4 regions of the Bacillus sp. C1 genome follow, and region 3 is predicted to be linked to each of the others. Evidence: riboswitches for the same ligand, from Rfam matches in the RefSeq annotation. Region 3 holds a riboswitch; each other region holds the start of a gene.
The links. A riboswitch is a leader RNA that binds a small molecule or an ion and turns the genes downstream of it on or off. The one in region 3 is predicted to bind S-adenosylmethionine.
Positions count from the first base shown of each region.

Region 1: linked by a shared signal. The riboswitch ahead of ACX5JI_RS10790 (YezD family protein) and the one ahead of ACX5JI_RS02055 (methionine biosynthesis PLP-dependent protein) in region 3 are both predicted to bind S-adenosylmethionine.
Region 2: linked by a shared signal. The riboswitch ahead of mtnW (2,3-diketo-5-methylthiopentyl-1-phosphate enolase) and the one ahead of ACX5JI_RS02055 (methionine biosynthesis PLP-dependent protein) in region 3 are both predicted to bind S-adenosylmethionine.
Region 4: linked by a shared signal. The riboswitch ahead of ACX5JI_RS19090 (M20 family metallopeptidase) and the one ahead of ACX5JI_RS02055 (methionine biosynthesis PLP-dependent protein) in region 3 are both predicted to bind S-adenosylmethionine.

Region 1 covers NZ_JBTMZT010000002.1:831,955-835,643, forward strand. Annotated here, with positions in the region: gene lysA (diaminopimelate decarboxylase) at 1-1,262, shown strand, start outside; SAM riboswitch class I at 1,373-1,482, shown strand; gene ACX5JI_RS10790 (YezD family protein) at 1,555-1,698, shown strand; gene ACX5JI_RS10795 (phosphoadenylyl-sulfate reductase) at 1,783-2,487, shown strand; gene sat (sulfate adenylyltransferase) at 2,533-3,663, shown strand; gene cysC (adenylyl-sulfate kinase) at 3,677-3,689, shown strand, end outside.
Region 2 covers NZ_JBTMZT010000001.1:596,264-599,952, reverse strand. Annotated here, with positions in the region: gene ACX5JI_RS03260 (carbon-nitrogen family hydrolase) at 1-11, opposite strand, end outside; gene ACX5JI_RS03255 (pyridoxal phosphate-dependent aminotransferase) at 109-1,299, shown strand; SAM riboswitch class I at 1,352-1,457, shown strand; gene mtnW (2,3-diketo-5-methylthiopentyl-1-phosphate enolase) at 1,522-2,766, shown strand; gene ACX5JI_RS03245 (2-hydroxy-3-keto-5-methylthiopentenyl-1-phosphate phosphatase) at 2,763-3,422, shown strand; gene ACX5JI_RS03240 (methylthioribulose 1-phosphate dehydratase) at 3,419-3,689, shown strand, end outside.
Region 3 covers NZ_JBTMZT010000001.1:394,876-398,564, reverse strand. Annotated here, with positions in the region: gene ACX5JI_RS02060 (bifunctional homocysteine S-methyltransferase/methylenetetrahydrofolate reductase) at 1-848, opposite strand, end outside; SAM riboswitch class I at 917-1,027, opposite strand; SAM riboswitch class I at 1,230-1,342, shown strand; gene ACX5JI_RS02055 (methionine biosynthesis PLP-dependent protein) at 1,412-2,524, shown strand; gene metC (cystathionine beta-lyase) at 2,521-3,684, shown strand.
Region 4 covers NZ_JBTMZT010000008.1:18,342-22,030, forward strand. Annotated here, with positions in the region: gene ACX5JI_RS19085 (AAA domain-containing protein) at 1-1,791, shown strand, start outside; SAM riboswitch class I at 1,878-1,982, shown strand; gene ACX5JI_RS19090 (M20 family metallopeptidase) at 2,074-3,276, shown strand; gene ACX5JI_RS19095 (phosphotransferase) at 3,393-3,689, shown strand, end outside.

The sequences.
Region 1 (3,689 bases), on a different contig from region 3:
GATGCGACACAACGCAGTTAGCTAAGCAATATGGGACACCACTTTATGTATACGATGAGGCTTCTATTCGGGAAAAATGCCGCGCGTTTCATCGTGCTTTTCGTGAAAGTGGGTTCTCTTACCAAGTAGCTTATGCAAGTAAAGCGTTCTTGTGCATGGAGATGTGCCGCGTAGCTCGTGAGGAAAAGATGTCATTAGATGTTGTTTCTGGAGGAGAACTATTTACTGCTTTGCAAGCAGGATTTCCTGCCTCACGTATTCATTTTCATGGTAATAATAAAACAAAAGAAGAGATGGTAATGGCGCTTCAGGCGAATATTGGCTGCTTTGTTGTAGATAATTTCTTTGAAATGGAAATATTACATGACTTAGCAGAGCAATATGGAAGAATTGTAAATATATTAATTCGGGTTACACCTGGGGTAGAAGCTCATACACATGAATATATAACAACAGGGCAAGATGATTCGAAATTTGGTTTTGGAATTTCTACAGGTCAAGCAAGACAGGCGATTCAAATCGCGCTAGAGAAATCAAATTATAATGTGTTAGGTATTCATTCGCATATTGGATCACAAATCTTTGAAACAGCAGGGTTTGTTCGAGCGATTGAAGTATTGCATAAATTTTTAGAAGAGATACGAGAACAGACCGGTTATGTTGTAACGGTGTTAAACGTCGGTGGTGGTTTTGGTATTCGCTATACAGAAGCTGATACACCACTTACACTTGAGACATATGTGCACGCTGTAACAGATGCAGTGAGAGAACAATTTACAAGAAATCATTATCCTCTCCCTGAAATATGGATTGAACCAGGGCGTAGTATCGTTGGGGATACAGGCACAACAATTTATACAGTAGGAGCTGTAAAAGAGATTCCTGGCATTCGTAAATATGTGTCTGTTGATGGAGGAATGACAGATAATTTAAGACCAGCTCTATATGGAGCGCGTTATGAGGCGACGTTAGCGAACCGAGGGAAAGCGGCGGCTGAAGAAGTTGTTTCAATTGCTGGAAAGTGTTGTGAGAGTGGAGATATGCTTATTTGGGATATAGAGTTACCGCAAGTTGCTTCAGGGGATCTGTTAGCAATTTCTTGTACAGGAGCATATGGATATTCTATGGCGAATAATTATAACCGTATTCGTAGACCAGCTGTAGTATTTGCAAAAGATGGAACATCGCAAGTCGTTGTTGAGCGTGAAACATATGACAATATAATTGGGAACGATCGCATACGTATAAAAGAGCTTGTATAGTCAATAAAGAGGAGTTGCTTGAGATAGGTAGCTCCTTTAAAAGAAAAAACAAAATATATCGGAAAACTAGGATTGAAAAAAATCAGAATTATGATAAAATACAAATACAAAGCTTATCAAGAGAAGCGGAGGGAACTGGCCCTACGAAGCTCAGCAACCTGCTTAATAGGAAGCAAGGTGCTAAGTCCAGCAAAATGGTGTCCATTTTGAAAGATAAGGTAAAATATATTACCGAACAGTCTTTTCGAAATGGAAAAGATTTTTTTTTATGAATAAAAAAGGGGGGCTGTTCGTGGGAGTACGTGGACATTTTGACGAAGTAGCGGAGAAGATTCAAACGATGCTTGCTGATATGAAATATGGTTCGATTACAATTGTTGTGCAAGATGGAAAAGTGATCCAGCTTGAGAAAAGTGAAAAGGTACGCTTAAAGTAAAAAGCGCTGACTAGAAAAACTAGAGGCGGTTTTAATCTATTCATTAGGTTAAAACCGTCTTTTTGCGTTACAGGGGGAAAAAACATGTTGACGTATGAAACGTGGCAAGATGATGTCGTTTCTTTTTCGGAAGAAGATGAAACAAAAGGAGCGTTGCAAGTATTAGAGTGGGCCTATAAACATTATGAGGATGAAATTGTATATGCGTGTAGCTTTGGTGTAGAGGGGATGGTTTTACTGCATCTTATAAACCAAGTAAATCCATCTGCGAAAGTTGTATTTTTAGATACAAACGTTCATTTCCAAGAAACATATGAATTAATTAAACGGGTGCGCGAAAAATTTCCTGATCTTCAAATCATCGAAAAACAACCTTCGCTCACATTGGAAGAACAAGTAAAAGAGCATGGGGATAAGTTATGGGAGCATAATCCAAACCTTTGCTGTAAATTAAGGAAGATTTTACCACTTGAAGAATCTTTAGTGGGTGGGAAATCTTGGATTTCGGGGTTAAGAAGGGAACAATCTGAAACTCGTAAGCATACAAAGTTTATAAATCAAGATCATCGTTTCCGATCTGTTAAAATTTGTCCGCTCATTCATTGGACATGGAAAGAAGTGTGGCGTTACGTATTTAAGCATCATTTACCTTATAACCCTCTGCACGATGTTGGGTATCCAAGTATAGGCTGTGAAAAGTGTACGTTTCCTGTAGGCGAAGGGGGGGACTCAAGGGATGGGCGATGGGCTGGCAAGACAAAAACGGAATGTGGTCTTCATTATCAATAAAGACTGAATGAATTTTAAATGCATGGAAAGAGGGGGATCAGGAAGATGAGCAAAGCACTAGTAAATCGTGTTGATGAAACATATGAAATAAAGAGAATTACAAAAGAAATTGAATTAGACAAAATCGCTTTAAGTGATTTAGAGCTCCTTGCAGTAGGGGGATATAGCCCGCTTACTGGTTTTTTAAAGAAAGAGGACTATCAATCCGTAGTAGAAACAATGCGTTTAGTAAGCGGTGATGTATGGAGTATACCTATTACACTACCAATCACAGAAGAAAAGGCGCAGCAATTTCAAATAGGTGAAGAGGTCAGGCTTGTGAAAGAAGGGGTTACCTATGGTGTGATTCAAATTGAAGATATCTTCACACCAGATAAAGGGAAGGAAGCGTTGCTTGTTTATAAAACGACTGATGCCGCTCATCCAGGTGTAAAAAAAATATATGACAGGCCCAATGTTTATGTGGGAGGAACGATTACACTTGTGAAGCGTTTTAAAAATGATAAGTTTGCTTCTTATCATTTAGATCCAAGTGAAACTCGTGCTGAATTTGCAAAACGTGACTGGAAAACAGTGGTGGGTTTTCAAACGAGAAATCCTGTTCATCGTGCACATGAATATATTCAAAAATCTGCGCTGGAAATTGTAGACGGCTTGTTTTTGAATCCGCTTGTTGGTGAAACGAAGTCAGATGATATTCCAGCTGATGTGCGGATGGAAAGTTACGAAGTGCTTTTGAAAAATTATTATCCGAGTGACCGTGTCTTTTTAAGTGTTTTTCCAGCAGCAATGCGTTATGCAGGACCACGTGAAGCGATATTTCACGCGCTAGTTAGAAAAAACTTTGGATGTACACACTTCATTGTTGGACGGGATCATGCTGGAGTAGGTAATTATTATGGTACGTACGAAGCGCAAGAAATTTTTAAGTATTTTACAGTAGAGGAGTTAGGAATTACACCGCTCTTTTTTGAACATAGTTTTTACTGTACAAAATGTGAAGCGATGGCTTCTACGAAAACGTGTCCGCATGGTAAGGAAGACCACGTTATTTTATCAGGTACAAAAGTACGAGAAATGCTACGAAATGGAGAAATTCCGCCAAGTACATTTAGTCGTAAAGAAGTAATAGAAGTATTAATTCGTGGTTTGCAAAAAGAAGTTGTTACGAAATAAGGGGAGAAAGAGGATGAATAGAAATA
Region 2 (3,689 bases), 200 kb from region 3:
GCGACTTTCATTTTATCCACCTCATTTTCAATTTTTCTTTACAAAAACTTAGAAAGGTTATATCATTTGTCACTAGAATTGTAACAATTTTCAAAAGAGGTGGAAAGTATGAAACATTTTCAACCTTCCGAGATTGTAACTTCGTTACCAACACAGTTTTTCGCTTCGCTTGTTGCAAAAGTTAACAAAGTGGTTGCAGCAGGTCACGATGTTATCAATCTAGGGCAAGGTAATCCAGATCAGCCAACACCGCCGCATATCGTAACAGCTTTACAACGTGCAGCAGAAAAAACGGTTCATCATAAATATCCGCCATTTCGCGGACATGAAAACTTAAAAGAAGCCGTTGCTACGTTCTATGAGCGTGAATACAGCGTCAAAGTTAACCCAAAAACAGAAGTTGCTATTTTATTTGGTGGAAAAGCAGGACTAGTAGAATTACCACTTTGTTTCACAAACCCTGGTGATACAATCCTTGTACCCGACCCAGGATATCCTGACTATTTATCTGGTGTCGCTTTAGCCAAAACAAGCTTTGAAAAGATGCCGTTATTAGCAGAAAATAATTTTTTACCAGATTACACAAAAATCGATAATTCTATTGCTACACAAGCAAAATTAATGTTTTTAAATTATCCTAATAACCCAACTGGTGCTATCGCGTCAAAAGAGTTCTTTGAAGAAACAATTGCATTTGCGAATAAAAATGATATTTTAGTCATTCATGACTTTGCTTATGGAGCAATTGGTTTTGAGGGTAACAAACCAACTAGTTTCTTACAAGCAGATGGTGCAAAAGATGTTGGCATTGAAATTTACACACTATCAAAAACATTTAATATGGCCGGTTGGCGCATCGCCTTTGCTATCGGTAACGAAAGTGTCATTGAAACGATCAATTTACTACAAGATCATATGTATGTCAGCATTTTTGGTGCTGTACAAGAGGCAGCTTGCGAAGCACTACTCGGTTCACAAACTTGTGTAAATGAGCTGGTTGAACGCTATGAATCACGAAGAAATACACTCATTTCAGCTTGTCATTCAATTGGCTGGGATGTTGTCGCACCAAATGGTTCATTTTTTGCATGGCTTCCTGTTCCTAACGGTTATACATCGGAACAATTTACCGACTTATTACTAGAACAAGCACACGTAGCAGTTGCACCTGGAGTCGGATTCGGTGAACATGGCGAAGGCTACGTTCGCGTTGGATTATTACATACAGAAGAACGACTACAAGAAGCCATTCAACGAATTGATAAATTAAAAATTTTCAAAAAAACATTGACATCCTAAAAAAACTCTGTCAAAATTCAGATAACGAAAAAATTCAAACATTTCAAAATACTTCTTATCAAGAGCAGGTGGAGGGACGAGCCCGACGAAACCCGGCAACCGATCTACAATTGTAGACACGGTGCTAATTCTCGCAGCATTACGCTGACAGATAAGGAGCTGGTTGTAAAAAAACCTCTCCTTAGCTGAGAGGTTTTTTTATTTAACTAGGAGGTTATAAAAATGAGTGGAATAACAGCAACCTATTTAATCCATGATGATTCTCATAATTTAAACAAAAAAGCCGAGCAAATTGCTCTCGGTTTAACAATTGGTTCATGGACTCATTTACCACATTTACTACAAGAACAATTAAAACAACATAAAGGTAATGTCATTCATGTTGAAGCGTTGAATGACCAAAAACGTGTAAATACATATCTTGAAAAAGAAGTAACACGTGGACTCATTAAAATTCATTATCCATCACTAAATTTCAGCCCAGATCTACCGGCCATTTTAACAACAACTTTTGGGAAATTATCACTAGATGGTGAAATCAAACTAATTGACTTAACATTTTCAGACGATTTAAAAAAATATTTTCCTGGTCCGAAGTTTGGTATTGAGGGCATTCGAAATCAGTTAAAGGTCCATGACCGTCCACTTCTCATGAGCATTTTCAAAGGAATGATTGGACGCAATATCGGATATTTAAAAACACAGCTTCGTGATCAAGCAATTGGTGGTGTAGATATTGTAAAAGATGATGAAATCTTATTTGAAAATTCATTAACACCACTCACAAAACGAATTTCTGCTGGAAAAGAAGTATTACAGTCTGTATACGAAACATATGGGCATAAGACTTTATATGCAGTAAATTTAACAGGGCGTACCTACGATCTAAAAGAAAATGCAAAACGTGCCATCTCAGCTGGTGCAGATGTTCTTCTATTCAATGTATTCTCGTACGGACTAGATGTATTGCAATCTCTTGCTGAGGATAAGGATATTTCTATTCCTATTATGGCGCACCCTGCTGTTAGCGGTGCTTATACATCATCAAAATTATATGGGATTTCTTCACCATTGTTACTTGGAAAATTACTTCGTTATGCTGGTGCAGACTTCTCTTTATTTCCATCACCATACGGCAGTGTTGCATTAGAACAAAAAGAAGCTCTTCTTATTACAAATAAACTAACTGAAAAAGATCCGTCTTTAGAACAAAGCTTCCCTGTTCCATCAGCTGGCATTCATCCTGGTTTTGTTCCATTTATCCTTCGAGATTTTGGCAAGGATGTTGTCATTAATGCAGGCGGTGGTATTCACGGTCATCCAGCCGGGGCACAAGGCGGAGGAAAAGCATTTCGAGCAGCAATTGATGCCACTTTGCAAGGAATCCCATTGCGTGAAGCAGGTAACACTGATTTACATGCTTCACTGCAATTGTGGGGAAATCCATCTCACGAGGTGAAACTATGAGTCTTCAAATTTTTTGTGACTTCGATGGTACGATTACGAACAATGATAATATCGTTGCCATCATGGAGAAATTCGCTCCACCAGAAGCCAAAACAATTAAACAAAAGATTCTATCACAAGAAATATCTATTCAAGAAGGGGTAGGGAAACTATTTTCCCTTTTATCTACAAGTTTACAAGAGGATATCACTACTTTTATAAAAGAAACCGCGGTGATTCGCCCTGGATTCCAAGAATTTGTACAGTTTATTCAAACAAATCAAATTTCACTTCACATTATATCAGGAGGAATGGACTTTTTCGTCTATCCCCTTCTAGAAGGAATCATTAGTCCTGAACACATTTATTGTAATACGACTAATTTTTCCGGTGAAACAATTAAAGTGAACTGGCCACATCCATGTGATGAACATTGCAAGAATCAATGCGGTCTTTGTAAATCAACATTAATTCAGCGATTAAGTTCAACAAACGATTTCAACATTGTCATTGGAGATTCAATTACCGATTTACAAGCAGCAAAACTTGCTGATAAAGTATTTGCTCGTGACTTTCTTATCACAAAATGCCAAGAACACCAAATTTCCTATACAGCATTTGAAACGTTTTATGACATACAGACAGAAGTTAAACAATTGCTTGAGGTGATAAAATGAAACAGCTTTTTCACAAATGGGAAGAGTTAAGTAAACTAAAGAAAGAATTAACGGATCGCAACTGGTTTCCTGCTACAAGCGGAAATATTTCAATAAAAGTAGGCGACGCTCCAACTACCTTCCTTATTACAGCAAGTGGAAGAGATAAAACGAAAATTACGCCTGATGATTTTCTATTAGTTGATCATACAGGAAAGGCTGTTTTAGAAACCGATTTACGCCCTTCCGCAGAAACCTTGTTGCACACTCATATTTACAATCATACAG
Region 3 (3,689 bases):
TTCTCAATCGCACGCTTCATCCCTTCAATATGTGCCGGCGTTGTACCACAACAACCCCCTAATAAACGAATACCTTGTTCAATAAATTTTGGTGTCATCGCTTCAAAATAAGCAGGGCTACCTTCATATACATACCGCCCTTCTACATAATTCGGAAGACCTGCATTTGGATAAGCTGATAAATAACCATTTTTAGGAATAGATATCATTTTGAAAGCTTCCGTCATATGAAGCGGTCCTAATTGACAATTTAGTCCAACTACATTAGCACCGTAATCTAAAATTTGTGTTACGATTTCATTTACATCATTGCCATTTTGCGTTGTTCCTGCTTCATGAAGTGCTAACTGTGCAACAATTGGAATATCTGTTTGTTTTCGCAATACTTTCACCGCATGTAACAATTCGAATTCATCATAAAATGTTTCTAACAATAATCCATCAACTTTTTCTTCTAATAATGCCTCTGCCTGCTCAAGTAGCATAAATTCTCGTTCCATATCAGTCGTTGTAACAGCTCCGATGTGCTTCATCCCACCAATCGTCCCTAAAATAGCGTTTCGCTCTGTAACAGCCGCTTTTGCAAGCTTAACCGCAGCTTTATTAATTTGGACCACCTGATTTTCTAAACCATACATGCGCAATTTCGCTTCATTGGCACCATACGTATTTGTTTGAATAACATCTGCTCCAGCAGCTACATATTGTTTATGAATCGATATAATAAGATCTGGATCGGATACGTTTAATTCTTCAAAACTACTTTGCAAACCATGAGAATGTAATAATGTTCCGATTGCACCATCACCGATAACAATTCCTTTTGATAATAAGTCTAGTAATTTCACCCTTCTCCCTCTTTTCTATCAATATAAAAACCCCTCTTCACCTGAAGAGGGGGACATGAGTAATCCTCCTCTTATCATGCAAAACAAATTGTTTTGCAGGTATTAGCACCGTTTCAAACATTTCGTTTGAAGGTTGCCGGGTTTCACAGGGCCTTTCCCTCCACCGCTCTTAATAAGAGTTTATCTTTATTAGTAATCTATGTTTTAAAAGGAAATACGTGTACTTTTTAACAATCTTTGTTAATTTTCTCATAAAGTTAGCATGAGAAAAAATAAAAGTCAATGGAATCAGGATAAAAATAAAAAATATTTAAAATAAAGTTGCAATTCAGTTATCTTTTGTTGTAAAGTTAAACTCATAATAAAATTTCATACAAACTATTCTTATCTAGAGAGGTAGAGGGACTGGCCCTGTGACACCTCAGCAACCATTAACACGTTCGTTAATAAGGTGCTAATTCCAGCAAATTGTGAACAAATTTGACAGATAAGAAGAAGACTATATTCGCATGAAAGCCTTCTTCTTAGAAGGCTTTTTTATTTTTATCAAGGAGGAATCTCACATGTCAACAATTGAAACAAAACTAGCTCAAATCGGAAACCGAAGCGAAACTACAACAGGAACTGTTAACCCCCCTGTTTATTTTTCAACGGCTTATCGGCATGAAGGAATTGGAAAATCAACAGGTTTTGATTATTCACGAACAGGTAACCCAACACGTGGTCTGTTAGAACATGCAATTGCTGATTTAGAAGAAGGGGAACAAGGTTATGCCTGTAGTTCTGGAATGGCAGCTGTTCTTCTTGTTCTTTCTTTATTCCGCTCTGGAGATGAACTTATCGTATCAGAAGACTTATACGGGGGAACCTATCGCTTATTTTCAGAACATGAGGAAAAATGGAATATTCGATGTAGATACGTAGATACACAATCTATTAAACAAATAGAACAAGCCATCACTTCTCAAACAAAGGCTATTTTCATAGAAACACCGACCAATCCATTAATGCAAGTAACAGATCTTGCAGCTGTCTCGGCCGTTGCAAAACGACATGGAGTCCTACTTATTGTAGATAATACTTTCTACACTCCTTATATACAACAACCATTGACAGAAGGGGCAGATATTGTCCTTCATAGCGCCACAAAATATTTAGGCGGTCATAATGATGTATTAAGCGGCCTTGTCGTTGCAAAAGGTCAAACACTTTGTGAAAAACTTGCCCACTATCATAATGCTTCTGGCGTTGTATTAAGTCCCTTCGATTCTTGGTTATTAATTCGCGGTATGAAAACATTGGCGCTCCGTATGAAACAACATGAAGAAAACGCAAAGAAAATCGTGTCTTATTTAAGGGAAGAAGACGGTGTAACCGATGTTTTTTATCCAGGACGAGGCGGCATGATTTCATTTCGTCTCCGCGATGAAAAATGGATAAATCCTTTCTTACAATCTTTATCATTAATTACATTTGCCGAAAGTCTTGGCGGGGTTGAGAGTTTAATGACCTATCCAGCAACACAAACACATGCAGATATTCCAGAAGCTGTGCGTACAGCGCGCGGGGTATGTAATCGCCTACTCCGTTTCTCCGTTGGCATTGAAGATGGTGATGATTTAATTCAAGACTTAAAGCAAGCTATTAAACATGTAAAAGAAGGTGTAAGAATATGAGTTATTCAATAGATACACTCTTACTTCATAACCAATATAAACATGATTCACAAACAGGAGCTGTTAACGTTCCTATTTATAATACATCAACATTCCATCAATTTGATGTAGATACCTTTGGAAAATACGACTACAGTCGCTCTGGGAATCCAACACGTGAAGCACTTGAAAACATAATTGCTTTATTAGAAGAGGGAACAAAAGGATTTGCCTTTTCATCTGGAATCGCAGCGATTTCTACTGCATTTCTCCTTCTTTCACAAGGCGATCATGTTCTCATTTCAGAAGATGTATACGGTGGAACGTATCGGATTGTGACAGAAGTCCTCTCTCGTTACGGTGTTTCACATACATTCGTCGATATGACGAATGTAGAGAAAGTAAAACAAAACATTAGACCGAATACAAAAGTATTTTACATTGAAACACCATCCAATCCATTATTAAAAGTAACCGACATTCGTGCTGTTTGTGCATTAGCAAAATCTGCTGGGGCTCTCACTTTTGTTGATAACACATTTTTAACACCATTGTTCCAAAAACCACTTGAACTCGGAGCCGATGTTGTACTTCATAGCGCAACAAAATTTATTGCTGGTCACAGTGATGTTACAGCTGGATTGGCAGTTGTAAAAAATGAGGAACTCGCTCAAAAACTAGGTTTCTTACAAAATGCCTTTGGCGCTATATTAGGGCCACAAGATTGTTCTCTCGTTCTTCGCGGCCTGAAAACATTGCATGTACGTCTTGAACACTCAGCAAGAAATGCAAACACAATTGCTCACTTTTTACAAAAACATTCAAAAATTCAAAATGTGTATTATCCTGGATTACAGTCACATCTCGGCTATGACATACAACAAGTACAATCCAAATCCGCTGGTGCTGTACTATCTTTCGAGCTACAATCCGAAGAAGCTTTACGACAATTTTTATCTCAAGTTAAACTCCCCGTATTTGCAGTAAGTTTAGGAGCTGTAGAATCTATCCTTTCTTATCCTGCAAAAATGTCACATGCAGCATTATCACAAGATGCACGTGATGAAAGAGGTATTTCTAATTCATTGCTCCGTTTATCAGTTGGCCTTGAAAATGTAGATGATTTAATTGCCGATTTTGAAAATGCTCTTTCTTATGTCGAAGAACCTGTGAATGCATAAGGAAT
Region 4 (3,689 bases), on a different contig from region 3:
TACAATGCGACGACGTATGTGTGGGGACCACCGGGAACAGGAAAGTCTTATAATTTATCACGTGTTATTTCAGCACATTACCAAAAAGGAAAATCAGTACTTGTATTAGCTCATAGTAATGCGGCCGTGGATGTGTTAATGAGTGAAGTAACAAAGCAAATCGAAAAGAAGGAAAAGTGGACACCAGGAGAAATCGTTCGTTATGGGTTTAGTCAACATGAACATATACGTAATCATGATACACTGTTAGCTTCCAGATTAGTGGAAACAACGAATGGCTCATGGGGAGAAGAGAAGCTTTATTTAGAAGAAATGCGTCAAGATCTTCGCCAAAAAATCTTATCATATAAAGCAACTGCTTCTGATAAAAAGCGGATGCAAGAAATTGAAGGAGATCTTAGAAAACAAAGAGCGAAAATTAAAGAAGTAGAAAGAGAATATATTGAAAATGCAAAAGTAATTGGTGCAACACTATCAAAATGTGCCATTGATTCTCTTATTTATGAACGAACATTTGATTTAATTGTTGTAGATGAAGTGAGTATGGCATATGTGCCGCAAATCGCATTGGCGGCGTCTCTTGGTAAGCGAATTGTCATTTGTGGTGATTTTTTACAATTACCTCCAATTGCGATGGCAAATCACGAGCTTGTTAGAAAGTGGTTAGGAGAAGATATGTTTTATCATGCGGGGATTGTGCAATCGGTAAATAGTTATGAAGCGCATCCGAATTTATTTATGCTACAAGAGCAAAGACGTATGCATGCGGATATATCTAAATTTACAAACTCATTTATTTATAAGAATAGAGTGTTCGATCATCCTTCTGTTTCAGCAAGGAAAGAATTAGCGCAATTACAGCCATTTGCAAATGAAGCAACAGTATTATTTGATACAAGTTTAATGGGAGCTTATTCTTTAAAAGATGCGGCTTCTGGCTCTCGTTTCAATATTATGTCGGGGTTAATTGCGATGCAGATGATTTTAATTGGATTGTTAGATGGTGTTCAATCGATTGGAGTTGTTACGCCATATCGCGCGCAGTCTCGCTTTTTATCAACATGTATAAGAGAAATATTGCAAAAAACAAAGTACCGAAATACACCTGTTCTAGCAGCGACAGTTCATAAATTTCAAGGATCAGAACGAGATATGATGATTTTTGATACAGTCGATAGTTATCCGCAAGAAAGACCTGGCGTACTGTTTTTTGATCATAAAAATCATCGTCTTGTAAACGTTGCGGTAACGAGGGCAAGAGGGAAGTTCATTCAGTTATCGGATTGCCAGTATATGCGGCGAAATCTTTCTAGAAAACAAGCGCTATCTAATCTAACTTCCCACATAGAAAGACACGGAAATGTATATGATCGCAGGTCGTCACGTCCATTGCTAGAACGGAAAATTACAAAACGCTTAAAATGGTTTATGCAAATGAATTTGGAAGAGACGAATAGATTATTAAAAGATATTCTTTCAGCAAAACAAAAAATTATCATTTCCCTTCCAAGTACAAGACAAGTAGATAAAAGAGTATGGCAGGCGTTAATGCGGATGGCGGCGCAGGTAACAATCTATAGCGATGGACCAATTCCATTAAAAAACGTGAGAGTACAAAGGCAAAATAAATCGCTCCCATTTTTACTAATTGACGATGAAATCTTGTGGGTAGGTGCTCCGTTAACATCTCAAATGATGTTTGAAGGGAGTCCAGAATTTCCTTATATATGTGCAAGATTACAAGCTCCTGAAACAATTGGCGTTTTAAAAGGATTTTTAGATATTCGGTAAAATCAGAACGGAATTCCTTGACATTTAGTCGGAATAAAACTAGAATGAAATTAATTTCATATTATTTTTTGAAAATAAAAATAAATTTCTTATCAAGAGAGGTGGAGGGACTGGCCCTATGAAACCTCGGCAGCGGATTCAATATGAATACTGTGCCAATTCCAGCAAGTGAAGGACTTGAAAGATAAGAAAGACGGCTATTTTTGAATTTGTATTTTTAAGCCTCTTTCTATCTTTTAGGAAGAGGTTTTTTGCATGTGAATTTAAAGGAGGACGGGGAAAATGACAACAACACAAGTAACGTCACACAGAAATACGATTACGGAAAGTATAGAAAGAAATAAAGAAAAATACTTACAAACAAGTCATGATATTCACGCGAATCCTGAAATCGGCAACCAAGAGTTTTTTGCATCTAGAACGTTAAGTTTATTGTTAGGAAGTGCAGGATTCCAGCTTCAGCACAATATAGCAGGACATGAAACAGGTTTTATCGCACGGAAAAGCTCAGGGAAACACGGGCCTACAATTGCCTTTTTAGCAGAATATGACGCTTTGCCTGGATTAGGTCATGCGTGTGGGCATAATTTAATTGGAACAATAAGTGTTGCGGCGGCCGTTGCATTATCAGAAACAATTGAGGAAGTTGGCGGTGAAATTGTTGTATTTGGGACACCAGCAGAAGAAGGTGGACCAAATGGAAGTGCGAAAGCAAGTTATGTAAAGGCAGGATTGTTTCATAACATCGATGCTGCACTTATGATTCACCCAAGCGGAAAAACAGCAACAACGAGTCCATCACTAGCAGTTGACCCACTTGACTTTCACTTTTATGGAAAATCGGCACATGCAGCTGCTTCACCAGAGAAAGGCATTAATGCATTAGATGCCATTATTCAGCTTTACAATGGTATTAACGCACTGCGTCAACAGCTTCCGTCAGATGTGAAAATCCATGGTGTCATTACAGAAGGCGGGAAGGCACCAAATATTATTCCAGATTACGCATCAGCACGTTTCTTTATTCGCGCAGCAACACGTCAAAAGTGCGCTGAAGTGACAGAAAAGGTACGAAACATTGCGAAAGGAGCTGCACTAGCAACAGGGACAACAGTAAAAGTGAATCAGTTCCAAAATGAAATTGATGAGTTATTAGTAACAAAAACATTTAATGAAGTGATTGCTGAGGAATTAGAAAACCTTGGTGAAGAGGTAAATCGTAAAGAAAGGCTGGGCATCGGTTCAACAGATGCAGGGAATGTGAGTCAAGTTGTACCAACGATTCACCCTTATATCAAAATTGGTCCAGATGATTTAATTGCACATACGAATGAATTTAGAGAAGCAGCTCGTTCGGAACTTGGAGATAAAGCATTGTTTACATCAGCAAAAGCTTTAGCTTACACGGCGTATCGCTTACTTACAGAAGAGGGAACATTGGATAAAATTAAGGAGGAATTTAGAGAGGTGCAGCGAAATCAGTAATGTGAGCTACAGTACAGAGATATTCGTTTATAAAAGGTTTGGAGAAAGGAGTCTCTAAACCTTTTTTTTGATGTGACTGGAAGAGGGATAAAAAGGTAAAGGAATGGCGGGAAAGTATGACTTTAATTTATGGATTAAAAAAAGAAGAACAAATGGTCAAGAAAGTAGTAACGAATTACTTTGAAGAGATTCATACATTAAAAATAGAAAAAAATTTACACGAAGGTAGTTGGCATAAAGATTTACATTATAAAATTAGCGTGAATGGAAAACGATATTCCGCAAGATTTTTAGGTGAAAATCGAACAGGAAATCCTGCTTTCGGGCATATAACAAATAAGCAATTAGAAGAACAAATACGGTTTTCGTATTATTTAAGAGAACATGACATTCCTTTTATGAGAATTATACAA